One region of the Desulfovibrio sp. genome, then DNA from elsewhere that is predicted to be linked to it. Evidence: riboswitches for the same ligand, from Rfam matches in the RefSeq annotation. Region 1 holds a riboswitch; each other region holds the start of a gene.

Region 1 (3,940 bases):
TATTTCGCTGACCGCGCGGCTTCTCTCTCCGCCAAGGCGGGCCTGCAAACCTTTACCGTGTCCTTGACCGGCCCGGCCCGGTTCAATGCTGATTATTTCTCCATGCTGGGAGAGGTGCTGGGCAAGCCCCGCTTTGAAGCCAAGGAAATCAAGCGTGAAGCGGAAAACATGAAGGCCGCCATCCGCCAGCGGGCAGACAGGCCTACCTCCTTCCTGTTCTCGCGGGTGAATCCCTTCATCTTCCCCGGCGGTCAGCCCTACGGCTACGATAGTCTGGGGACGGAAGCGAACCTCTCCAGGTTTACGCCCAAGGATGTACGCTCGTTCTGGGACAAGCAACTCGTGCAGCCCTGGGTGCTGGCCGTTGCTGGCGATTTTGACCGCGAGGCCGTGCTGGCCTTTGCCCGCACATTGCCCGCGCCAGACAACAAGGATTTCTCCTTGCCCGCCCCCTCATGGGGTGATGCCCGCAACCTTGATCTGCATCTGCCGGGGCGCAATCAGGCCCACGTGCTCCAGATGTTCAAGGCTGTGCCCTACACCAGCCCGGATGCCCCGGCGCTGATGCTTTTGCAGTCTGTGCTTTCCGGGCAGAGCGGCCTGCTGTTCAGCCAGATGCGCGATGAGCAGGGCCTCGGGTACACGGTCACGGCCTTTTACCGCGCCATGCCTCAGGCTGGCATGATGGCTTTTTACATTGGCACTACGCCTGACAAGGTCGCGCAGGCGCGTGAAGGCTTTGCCAAGATTATTGCCGATATCAAGGCAAAACCTCTGCCTGCCGAATTGCTTGAAGCCGGGGCCAACCGCCTGCTTGGCGAATACTACCGCGACAAGCAGAGCCTTGATTCCCGCGCGGGCGTGGCCGCCACAGACGCCGTACTGGGCCTGCCCCGAGATTTCAGCAAGTCGCTCATCGACAAGGCGGCCAAGCTGACACCTGCGGATATTCAGGCTGTGGCGCAGAAGTATCTGGACGACAAAAACCTTTATAACATGATCCTGCTGCCGTAGGCGGCGTTTCGGATTTGTTGACGGGCCGCATCGGATATCCGATTGCGCTTCCCTGCAAATTGGCGGTGGAAGCGGAGTTGGGCCGATGCGGCCCCTTGTGTTTCTTGGCTGTTACGAAATGCTCAACCCTTGTTTGATTGTACAAAAAAAGTTTTTATAAACGATATCTTCGGCAAGCGGCGGGCAAATAAAAATGTCAAGTCCGAGGTAAGTCCCCTTACGTGGGGGAGGCCGTCTTGAAAACCCGGCGTGGGTAGAGTAAGTTCTTGCCTGCGTTACGGGAACTGCTTTCTGAGGAAAGCTCGCCAGGTATCGGCTGCGGTCGCAGTGCCGGGGCCGGGGCGGCAGCGCCATGCGGGCATGATGCCTGAATCCATGGCGAAATGTTTCAGCAACGCCAATCAAAGCCACAAATGTTGCGGGTCAGGTTGCCTGATCTGGCTCCAGCCAGGGCGAACACTTTTGTTCACGCCCTCACTGTTTTGCGGCCTTGGTGTAGTGAAAAAGTTGGGCAGGCAAGAAAATTCAATAGTGAATTCGCAGTGTTGCTACGGCACTAGGAGAGCTTTTTTGCCTGCATTTATTGACAGGGTGCAATTCTTTTGAGATTTTCTAGACATTGAAAGCGCCATGGAGCTTAATAGGGAATTCCCGTGAAATTCGGGAGCGGACCCGCCGCCGTGAGCCTGTTCAACACCGCTTTTCCTCGCGTGCCACTGGATAATACCGGGAAGGCCGAAGAGCGGCAGGCAAGCCGGAAGACCTGCTTTCAACCGTTCTAAGAAAGTGGAGCATCTGCAACGGGCTTTTGCAGATGAACCGTCAGAAAAGGGCCATTGATGGCCTCTCCGCCCGTTCTGTTCGGGCGGCCTTTTTGTTCATAGCCCACACGTTTGGAGCGAAGTTCATGCTCGCCAGCATTATTAAGCGCGACGGCACGGAAGTGCCTTTTGATTCGGTCAAGATTCTCAATGCCATCACCAAGGCCAATCAGGCCGTTGGTGGTGAAGACATGTCACCCACTGACCTGCTGTTTGTCACCGAAAAGGTGTGCAAAAAGCTGGAGTCGCGCAGCCTCAAGCATGTGGAAGAAATTCAGGATGTTGTTGAAGAAACCCTGATTCAGTACGACTACGCCAAAAGCGCCAAGGCTTACATTCTGTACCGGGCCGAGCATACGAAAATCCGTAATGCGGAATCGTATCTCATGGATATCTATAAAAAGCTTACGTATTCTCCGGCTCTGCAAGAAGACATCAAGCGCGAGAATGCCAATATCGATGGCGATACGGCCATGGGCACCATGCTCAAGTATGGTTCCGAGGGTTCAAAATTCTTCATCGACAACTACATTCTGCCCAAGGATGCCTCTGCCGCGCACCGTAACGGCGACATCCACATTCACGACAAAGATTTTTACATGCTCACGGAAACGTGCTGCCAGATTGACCTTATCCCCTTGTTTAAAAATGGTTTTTCCACAGGACACGGGCATTTGCGCGAGCCCAATTCCATTGAGAGCTACTCGGCCCTTGCCTGCATTGCCATTCAGGCCAACCAGAATGAAATGCACGGCGGCCAGAGTGTGCCGCATTTTGACTTTGCCATGGCCGAGGGCGTTATCAAAACCTACCGCAAGGAATATGAGCGCGCCTTTGCCGCATTTTTGCGCATTGCCCAGAATCTGGAAGAGCAGGCAGCCATTGACGCCGCCAGAGAAACCATCGCCCTGTTGCCCGAAGGCCCGCGCCTTGGCACCTGCGATGCCTTTGGAGAAGCCCTTGTGGCGGCAGCCCCCGAGGCCCGGCGCGAGCTTGTGACGCGCGCGCATGCCTACGCTGCCGGCGAAGCCCTCAAATACACCGAGCGCCGCACTTATCAGGCCATGGAAGCCCTGATCCACAACCTGAACACCATGAATTCGCGCGCAGGCGCACAGGTGCCTTTCAGCTCCATCAACTACGGCACGGATATTTCTGCCGAGGGGCGGATGGTTGTTAAAAACCTGCTGCGCGCCACCAAGGCCGGGCTTGGCAATGGGGAAACCTCCATCTTCCCCGTGCAGATTTTCAAGGTGAAGTCCGGGGTCAACTATAATCCAGAAGATCCCAACTACGACCTTTTCAAGCAGGCCATGGACGTTTCCGCCATGCGGCTCTTCCCCAATTTCAGCTTTCTTGATGCGCCGTTCAACCTCCAGTACTACCATCCGGACGACTATAATACGGAAGTTGCCTACATGGGCTGCCGTACACGCGTGCTTGGCAACGTGTACGACAAGGACAGGCAGGTTACGTGCGGTCGCGGCAATCTGAGCTTCACCTCCATCAATCTTCCCCGGCTCGGGCTGGATGCGCGTGGCGACATCAGCCGTTTTTACGCTCTGCTGGACGACAAGATTGATCTGGTGTTCCGCCAGCTGCTGCACCGGCTCAAGATCCAGAGCGCCAAGAAGGTGCGCAACTACCCCTTCCTCATGGGCGAGGGCATCTGGCTTGATTCCGACAAACTGGGTTGGGACGACAGTATTGAAGAAGTGCTCAAGCATGGCACCCTGACCGTGGGCTTTATCGGCCTTGCCGAAACGCTCAAGGCCCTTGTGGGCCAGCACCACGGCGAAAGCGAAGAGGCCCAGAAGCTTGGCATCGAGATTGTTACGCATCTACGCAAGCGGTGCGATGACGAAGCTGAAAAGACCGGGCTCAACTTTTCACTCATCGCTACCCCGGCAGAGAGCCTGAGCGGGCGCTTTGTCAACCTCGACAAGGAAAAGTTCGGCAGCATTCCCGGCATCACTGACAGGGATTACTACACCAACTCGTTCCACGTGCCGGTGTACTGCCCCATCAAGGCCTTTAAAAAGATACAGATCGAGGCTCCGTACCACGCGCTGACCAATGCGGGCCACATCACCTATGTGGAGCTG
Region 2 (3,940 bases), on a different contig from region 1:
CCACTTCAACAAAGAGGCCGAAGTCGGTGATGTTGGTCACGATACCCTTGATGGTGCAGCCCACGGGGTAGGTGTTGGGCACATGGCCCCACGGATCGTCCACCAGCTGCTTCACGCCGAGGGTGAACTTTTCGTTTTCCTGATCCACGGTCAGCACCTTGGCCTGCACGGTGTCGCCCACCTTGTACAGTTCGTTGGGATGACGCACTTTCTTGGTCCAGGAAATGTCGGAAACGTGGATAAGACCGTCGATGCCGTCTTCGATGCCAATGAACATGCCGAATTCGGTGATGTTCTTGATGACGCCTTCAAGGACGGTGCCTTCGGGGTACTTTTCAGCAACCAGTTCCCAGGGATTGGGGCGAACCTGCTTCATGCCGAGGCTGATGCGCTTCTTGTCGCCGTCCACGCCCAGGATGACCACTTCGACTTCGTCGCCGGTGTGAACCATCTGGGAAGGATGACGCAGCTTGCGGGTCCAGGACATTTCGGAAATGTGCACCAGGCCTTCAACGCCGGGTTCCAGTTCCACAAATGCGCCGTAGTCAACCAGGTTGGTGACCTTGCCGCTGCACTTGGCCCCTTCAGGGAAGCGGGCGGAGATGTCCTGCCACGGGTCGGGCACGAGCTGCTTGAGGCCGAGGGAAACTTTGTTGTTGTCGCGATCGAAGGAAAGCACCTTCAGGGTCAGTTCCTGACCGATGGTGATCATTTCCTTGGGATGGCGAATGCGCTTCCAGCTCATGTCGGTGATGTGCAGCAGGCCGTCGAGGCCGCCGAGGTCAACAAACACGCCGTATTCGGTGATGTTCTTGGCCTTACCGGTAACGATCTGGTTTTCTTCAAGGGTGCGCAGCAGATCCTGGCGTTTGGAATCGCGCTCCTCTTCAAGCAGCACGCGGCGAGAAACGATAACGTTGCTGCGGCGGCGGTTGATCTTGAGCACGCGGAATTCGAATTCCTGGTTGACCAGGGCATCCATATCCGGCACGGGGCGCAGATCCACATGTGAACCGGGCAAAAACGCTTCCACACCGCCGATGTCCACGGTGTAGCCACCCTTGATGCGGCGGACAATGTGGCCCTTGATGACCCGGTTGTTTTCCTGCACGTCTTCGAGCTGGTCGAACACCTGCATGCGCTTGGCTTTCTCGAAAGAAAGAGTGATGGTGCCGTCGTTTTCGTTCTTGCGAACAACGTAAACGTCAACACGATCGCCCACTTTGACGGAAATGTTGCCGGCGGGGTCGCGGAATTCTGCCGCGGGAATCTGCCCTTCGGACTTAAAGTTCACGTCAACAAGCACATTGTCATCATCCACGCGGACGATTTCGCCCTTCGTGATAGAGCCTTCCTCAAGATCGCCGAAATCGGGATTGAGGTAGTTTTCAAGGGCGCTTTCGAAATTGATTTCGTTGTCGTGCCCGGTTTCCAAACCTGCCATATGTCCAGCCTCCAAACATAATTTCCCCATAACAGGGAGGTGCCTTATTATCAGGATTTCAGTAAAAGAACAAGAAAAAATACGCGCCAAATCGGCTTTAGCCGCCGAAAAATCGGGATTCCGCGCCGCTCCGGATGGCCCAGGCGCGGCAGCCCGCGCGGGGCATACCCTGCAAGGGCCTGTCTGGCGGGGCTTGCAGGGTATGCCCACTTGACTTTTATTGTCGCATGAATTGTTTTGAAAGGGTCGGCGGGGAATTCCGTTAAAATCGGAAACAGTCGCGCTGCGGTAAGAGGGAACGAAGCTTCATCGTTCCGCCACATGGCGGGGCGCTACAGCCAGTCGCGCGAGCGGCGAAGGCGAAGTCTAGGCAAGGGGCGCAAGGCCCACGCCCTCAAGTCCGAATATCCTCCGGCATTTTATCCAACTTCAACCCGTCAACGCGCCATTGAGGAGGTTGCCATGCTGCGTGCTACGCCGCATTCCATTTTGCATTATTTCACCCGTACCCTTTTGCCCATTCTTTTGCTGTGCGCCGTCATGGGCGCGCCTGCGCTTGCTCCTGCCGCTGAATCCGGCGCAGAGAGCCCCAAAGCAGGCGTGTTGCTGGTGGCCTTTGGCACCAGCGTTCCCGAAGCCCTGGCTTCCATGAAGGCCGTGGATGCGGAGTTCAAGGCCGCTTTTCCTGGTCAGCCGGTGGTGTGGGCCTATACCTCGCAGATTATCCGCAAAAAAATAGCCGCCGAGGGGCATCCCGTGGGCGGCATCAGCGATGGCCTCGCCCAGCTTGCCAAGGACGGCGTCAAGGTCGTGCGCGTACAGTCGCTGCACGTCATGGCGGGCGAGGAGTTCAGCGCGCTTGAACGGGCCGTGCTTATCGACCTGCAAAAAAATCCGGGCCGCTTTGACGCAGTGTTTCTTGGCCGCCCCATGCTGGAATCGAAAAAAGACGCGCAGGAACTCATTCAGGCCATCAGGGAAGACGTCAAATCTCTGCGCGGCAAGGATGCAGCCCTGGTGCTCATGGGCCACGGCCAGAGCCATGGCCGCGCGGATCTGACCTTTGAAGGTACGCGCGCCGTGTTCCACGATGCGGACAAACGCGTGTTTATGGCGACAGTAGAGGGCGCGCGCAGCGTGGACGACCTGCTGGTGGAGCTCAAGGCCGCCAAGGTCAAGAAAGTGGTTATCGAACCGCTCATGCTGGTGGCTGGCGATCATGCGCACAACGACATGGCCGGGGATGAAGACGATTCCTGGGCCTCGAAACTCAAAGCAGCCGGCTTCAAGGTGGAGACCAACCTCAAGGGTTTGGGCCAGATTGCCGGTGCGCGCGCCATACTGGTGCGCCATGCCCGCGAAGCTGCCGATGACCTGACCAAGGAACCCAAGAAGCAGTAGCAGGGCTTGCCTGCGCCGCATATTTGTTGCGGGAGCCGCATAGGCCGGGACAGCGCGTCTGGTTTGTGCGGCTTCTGTTTTTGGATGCGGGAAATTGGGGAATGCGGGCGATGCGGCGTTTCGCGGAGGTTTTTCAGACTAGTTGTAAGGCTCAGTGCGCTTGAGAATGTTGCGACTTAAGCCTGCCGTGCCACCAGCCAGGCCAGCATGCCGCCCTGCGCCGCAATGGCGGCCGCAAAGGCCAGCCAGCAGCCCCAAAGGGGCAAGGCCTTGGGCGCAATGCCCGCAGCCAGCGCCAGCATGCCCTGAAATGCCCTTTTGAGAGGCCATAACAGCGCCAGCCCCGCCCACACGGATGCGCTCAGGGTAAAAACCTGCAACTCCTTGATTTCCCACAGCCCCACCAGCGAGGCATACAGGTCAACATTGCCGGAATTATAGGCATTGCCAATGAGTTCCAGTCTGTCCAGAGCCGGGCCGTCAGTGCAAATTGCGCCAAGAATGAAAAAAATGGCCACAAGACCAAGAAACAGCAGCAGAAAAAGACCGAAGGTGCGCATTTGCCAGCGGGAATGCGCCACGCCCGCAAAATCGCCGATACGGCGCGCAAGAAAATGCAGGGGAATTGCCAGAAGCGGCACTGGCACAATGAGCAGGCCCAGACCGGGCCTCACCAGCGCAAACGATCCCCCTGCGAGCATGAGGTAGCCTGCAAGCGAGAAAATGGATGCGGGTAAGGCGGCAAGGGGCATACGCGCTCCAGTGTCGGCGGTTCTGGCGCGTAGAACATGGGCGCGCTCGCATAAAATCCTATGCCAAAAAGGGGCAAAGGTCTATGCGGCAAAGGGAGTTGTGATAATTTGCCGGGGTGGAGCGCACATGCGGCAATGCAAGCGTCCGCCGTCGGGCGAAGGGCTGGCGCTCTGCCCCACCCACTCTGGGCGGCGACTTTGATCTGATTTTCTGGCCTAGCGTTCGGGCGTATTGAGGACGGCGGGCATGCTGGCCGCAGCCGCACGGCAGGCTGGTGCATCCGGGTCAAAGCAGCAGAGGATGGCGCACCATGATCCGCCGTCGCGCTGTTGCGCCACGCAG
Region 3 (3,940 bases), on a different contig from region 1:
CGGATTCCGGAAATTCGCTTGGCGTGCCAAAGGGCGTAAATGTGGAGGCCCCAACGCCAAAGATGGCGATTTCGGGTGTAAGCTCGCGGGTGACGGCGTGAAGGTTCCAGCCTTTTTCGCTCAGCCACTGGTCAACTTCAGGCCTGTCCATGTTGCCGATCTGGGCCAGCACGGGGATGTCGTGGACGCACAGGGCGTTCATGACCAGCTCTGCCTGCTTGACGCCGCCGGTGATGGTCAGGTCGCCGGTAACGATAATGCCGTCAGCCTGCGAGAGTTCCGGTATCTGGGCAAAACGTTCAGGCTCGTCGTGGATGTCGCCCACGGCGATCCAGAGAAAATCCTGAGAGTCGGCGCTTGGCATGGTGTTGCTTCCTTTGTTACAGTGGCGCAGGTGTTGAGAATGCCACACATTGCACCACAAGGAAAGAGCCGCTTGCCCTCAGATGCCATGCCCTCCGCGCCTGCGCCGCCCCGCCAGCCAGTGAACCAGTCGGATGCTCCGCCAACGTGTTTGCCGGGCAATTTTTCTGGCGAGCTGACCGAGGCTATGGCTCAGGCCAGAAACGATGTGCGCAAAGCCATGCGCCGCCTGCGGGCGGAGCAGTTGCCCCAGTTGGCCGAAATCCGTAGCGATGCGGCGCAGAACAGGCTGATGGAGTCCACCCTGTGGAAGAATGCCCGGTCTGTGGCTCTCTATGTGGGGGTCAGGGGCGAGCTTGGCACGCAAGACCTGCTGCGTGCGGCCTGGCAGGCCAGTATGCTTGTGTGGCTGCCGCGTGTGCGGCGCAGCGAGCCGGGATTTATGGATTTTGTGGCTTGCAGCGGCCCCGATCAGTTGCGGCCCGGCCCGCTCGGTCTGCTTGAACCGCACGATTCCCTGCCCGGTTTTGGGCCGGAAGCGGCGGGCGGCAGCGGTGCAGCGGCAGCACACCCCCTTTCCCTAGACCTTGCGCTCCTGCCCGGTGTGGCCTTTGATCTCGCTGGCGGGCGGCTGGGCTACGGCGGCGGCTATTACGACCGCTTTCTGGAAAAAGGATTCACCTGCCCTCGCGTGGGCCTGTGTTTTGAATTTCAGCTTGTGGAATCCCTGCCCCTGGCCCCCTGGGATCAGCGGGTCAACTATATATGTACTGAAGAGCGTATGCTGTGTCTATAAGCTATATCCCCTTTGTTTTTCCCGGTGTTCCGCAGGTGCGTTGCGCCTTTCAGACCCGCGCCGGAGGCGTGAGCCTTGGCGAGTTTGGCGGCGGCAACATTGCTTTTACCGTGCAGGATAACCCCGAACACGTCATTGCCAACCGCCGCAGCATGCTGGAAGGCCTGCGCCCGCAAGGCATGACCGCCTGGGCCGAACTGATGCAGGTGCACGGCGATGGTTTTGTTTTTGAGCCGGAAGCCGTGGCCTGCGAAACGCCCGTCACGGCGGAGGGCGACGGCATGGCCACAGCGCGTCCCGGCCTTGGCCTGCTCATTAAGACGGCAGATTGTCAGCCCATCCTCATTGCCCACAAAAGCGGCGCGTACATTGCCGCCATGCATGCGGGCTGGCGCGGCAACCGCTGCGATTTCCCCATCACCGGCGTGGCCCGCTTTTGCGAACGTTACGGCCTTGAACCGCGCGATCTGCTGGCCGTACGCGGCCCCAGCCTCGGGCCGGGCAAGGCGGAATTTGTCAATTTTGAGAAGGAGTGGGGCGATCCCTACCTGCCCTGGTTTGACGCCAACAGCAAAACCATGGATTTATGGGGCCTCACGCGGCACCAGTTGGAGCGCGCGGGTCTTTTGCCCCGCAACATCTACGGGCTGGACATCTGCACCGCCAGCAACAACGAGCAGTTTTTCTCCTACCGCTGCGCCAGACGCTCGGGCCGTCAGGCCAGCCTTGTGTGGATCGCAGCCTGAGCCATTGACAGGCCGCAAGGCCGCGCCTAGAGTGTTGGCGGCATTGGTAGCCGGGTAGACCGGCTTGAAAAGGGAATCCCGTGAAAAACGGGAGCGGACCCGCCGCCGTGAGGTTCTTAACCTTGCTCCATCTTGCGCCACTGGAAACGGGAAGGCCGGAGCAGGGGAACCAAGCCGGAAGACCTGCCATGCCCCAAGGTGCGCAGTCATGGAATGACGGCACCACGGTGCGGCATTGGCCGCCCCACGGCAACGGGTTTTTGCCGGCAGGACAGAGGAAATACGGGCCTCTTCCACCACGAGTGGAAGAGGCTTTTTTTATGCTCGCGCGGCGCAGGCCGCCACTGGGCAAGGGTCTGACCCCTGAGGTCAGCCAACGCTTTGGCCCGCGTGTGCCCCCGCAGGCTACGGCCAGAGGGCTGGCATGACCAGAACGACCGCATCTTCTCACTCCTCCTTCCCGCAATCCCGCAGGCTGTGTCCGGTTTTTACCGGTCTTGTGGTCGTGTGGCTTGTTTCGCTGCCGTTGGCCTGTTTGCCGGGGCCTGTGCCCTTGAGCGCACAGAGCGTGTTTCGCGCTTTGGCGGCATTGGCAGGCTTTGCGTCTGCGCCCGATGATCCGGCCCTGACCGGGGTCGTGGTAAGCATCCGCCTTGCCCGGGTGTGTCTGGCCACCCTGTGCGGCGGCGCTCTGGCTATGGCCGGGGCAGCATTGCAGGGCGTGTTGCGCAATCCGCTGGCTGATCCCTTTACCCTGGGAATTTCCGCCGGGGCCGCCTGCGGGGCCAGCATGGCTATAGCCCTTGGCGGGCCGCTGGTGGCCATGCTGGGGAGCATCCCGTGGTTGGGCAATGTGCCGGGGCTGGCTGGCTTCAGCCATGCCGGGCTGGTGGCCCCTGCGGCTCTGATCGGCGCACTCGCGGCCCTTGGCTGCGCACTGTGGCTGGGGCGCGGCGACGGCGCGTTCAGCCGGGAGAGCGTGATTCTTGCGGGCATTGCCGTGGCAGCATTTTTAGGGGCGCTGGTGGCCCTTGTGAAGGCCCTCAACGAGGAATCCGTAACCAGTATTGTGTTCTGGATCATGGGTTCCTTTCAGGGCCGGGGCTGGAGCAGCCTGCCCCTCTTGCTGGCGACCCTTGTGCCGGGCTTGCTGGCAACGGCTTTTGGCTGGCGCGCCCTGGACGTGCTTTCCCTTGGGGATGAGCAGGCCGCCCAGACCGGCCTTGATGTGGGCCGCGCCCGCCTGTGGCTGCTGGCCGGGGCAAGCTGCATGACAGCTGGCTGCGTGGCCGTGGCCGGGGTGATCGGCTTTGTGGGGCTGGTGGTGCCGCACGTGCTGCGTCTGCTGCTGGGCTGGGGGCACGGCCCCCTGCTGACTGCGGCCTTTTTCGGCGGCGGGGTGCTGCTGGTCTGGGCCGATGTGCTGGCCCGTTGCGTGCTTTCCGGCGGGCAGGAATTGCCCGTGGGCGTGGTCACGGCCTTGCTTGGCGGGCCATTTTTCGCCCTGCTGGTGCGGAGGCGCTGATGCTGCGGCCTGGCCAAAATATTCGTCATGAGGGGCGCACTGCACCGCCTGTGCTGCGTATTGCCGGGGTGCGCGCCGGATACGGCGGGCAGAGTGTGCTGCGGGACGCGGGCTTTACCCTGCACGCCGGGGAGTGCGCCGCCCTGCTTGGCCCCAACGGCAGCGGTAAAACAACGCTGCTGCGCACCCTTTCGGGGGTGCTGACGCCGCAGGCTGGCGCCATTGAGATTCAGGGCCGTCCGCTGGCAACATTGAAGCCGCGCGAGCGCGCCCGCATGGTGGCCGTGGTGCCGCAGCGAGGGCAGTTGCCGCAGGGCCTTACCGCGCGGCAGATGGTGCTGCTCGGGCGTTTTGCCCATCTTTCGTGGCTTGGAGCTTATGGGCGGGAAGATTATGCCGCAGCAGACCGGGCGCTTGAAGAAACCGGGGCCGCGCTGCTGGCGCACCGCAGGCTCACAGAACTTTCGGGCGGCGAGTTGCAACGGGTTTTGCTGGCCCGCGCCCTTGCGC

Evidence for each region. A riboswitch is a leader RNA that binds a small molecule or an ion and turns the genes downstream of it on or off. The one in region 1 is predicted to bind cobalamin.
Region 2: linked by a shared signal. The riboswitch ahead of QZ383_RS06730 (sirohydrochlorin cobaltochelatase) and the one ahead of QZ383_RS01925 (anaerobic ribonucleoside triphosphate reductase) in region 1 are both predicted to bind cobalamin.
Region 3: linked by a shared signal. The riboswitch ahead of QZ383_RS11110 (hypothetical protein) and the one ahead of QZ383_RS01925 (anaerobic ribonucleoside triphosphate reductase) in region 1 are both predicted to bind cobalamin.

The regions. Positions count from the first base shown of each region.
Region 1 is NZ_JAHZCJ010000001.1:435,479-439,418, forward strand. Features, by position in the region: gene QZ383_RS01920 (pitrilysin family protein) at 1-1,014, shown strand, start outside; cobalamin riboswitch at 1,621-1,800, shown strand; gene QZ383_RS01925 (anaerobic ribonucleoside triphosphate reductase) at 1,829-3,940, shown strand, end outside.
Region 2 is NZ_JAHZCJ010000004.1:23,943-27,882, reverse strand. Features, by position in the region: gene QZ383_RS06735 (30S ribosomal protein S1) at 1-1,444, opposite strand, end outside; cobalamin riboswitch at 1,655-1,875, shown strand; gene QZ383_RS06730 (sirohydrochlorin cobaltochelatase) at 1,907-2,845, shown strand; gene QZ383_RS06725 (hypothetical protein) at 3,022-3,597, opposite strand; gene QZ383_RS06720 (hypothetical protein) at 3,814-3,940, opposite strand, start outside.
Region 3 is NZ_JAHZCJ010000008.1:102,545-106,484, reverse strand. Features, by position in the region: gene QZ383_RS11125 (metallophosphoesterase) at 1-364, opposite strand, end outside; gene QZ383_RS11120 (5-formyltetrahydrofolate cyclo-ligase) at 404-1,159, shown strand; gene QZ383_RS11115 (polyphenol oxidase family protein) at 1,150-1,905, shown strand; cobalamin riboswitch at 1,933-2,111, shown strand; gene QZ383_RS11110 (hypothetical protein) at 2,094-2,333, shown strand; gene QZ383_RS11105 (iron ABC transporter permease) at 2,330-3,430, shown strand; gene QZ383_RS11100 (ABC transporter ATP-binding protein) at 3,430-3,940, shown strand, end outside.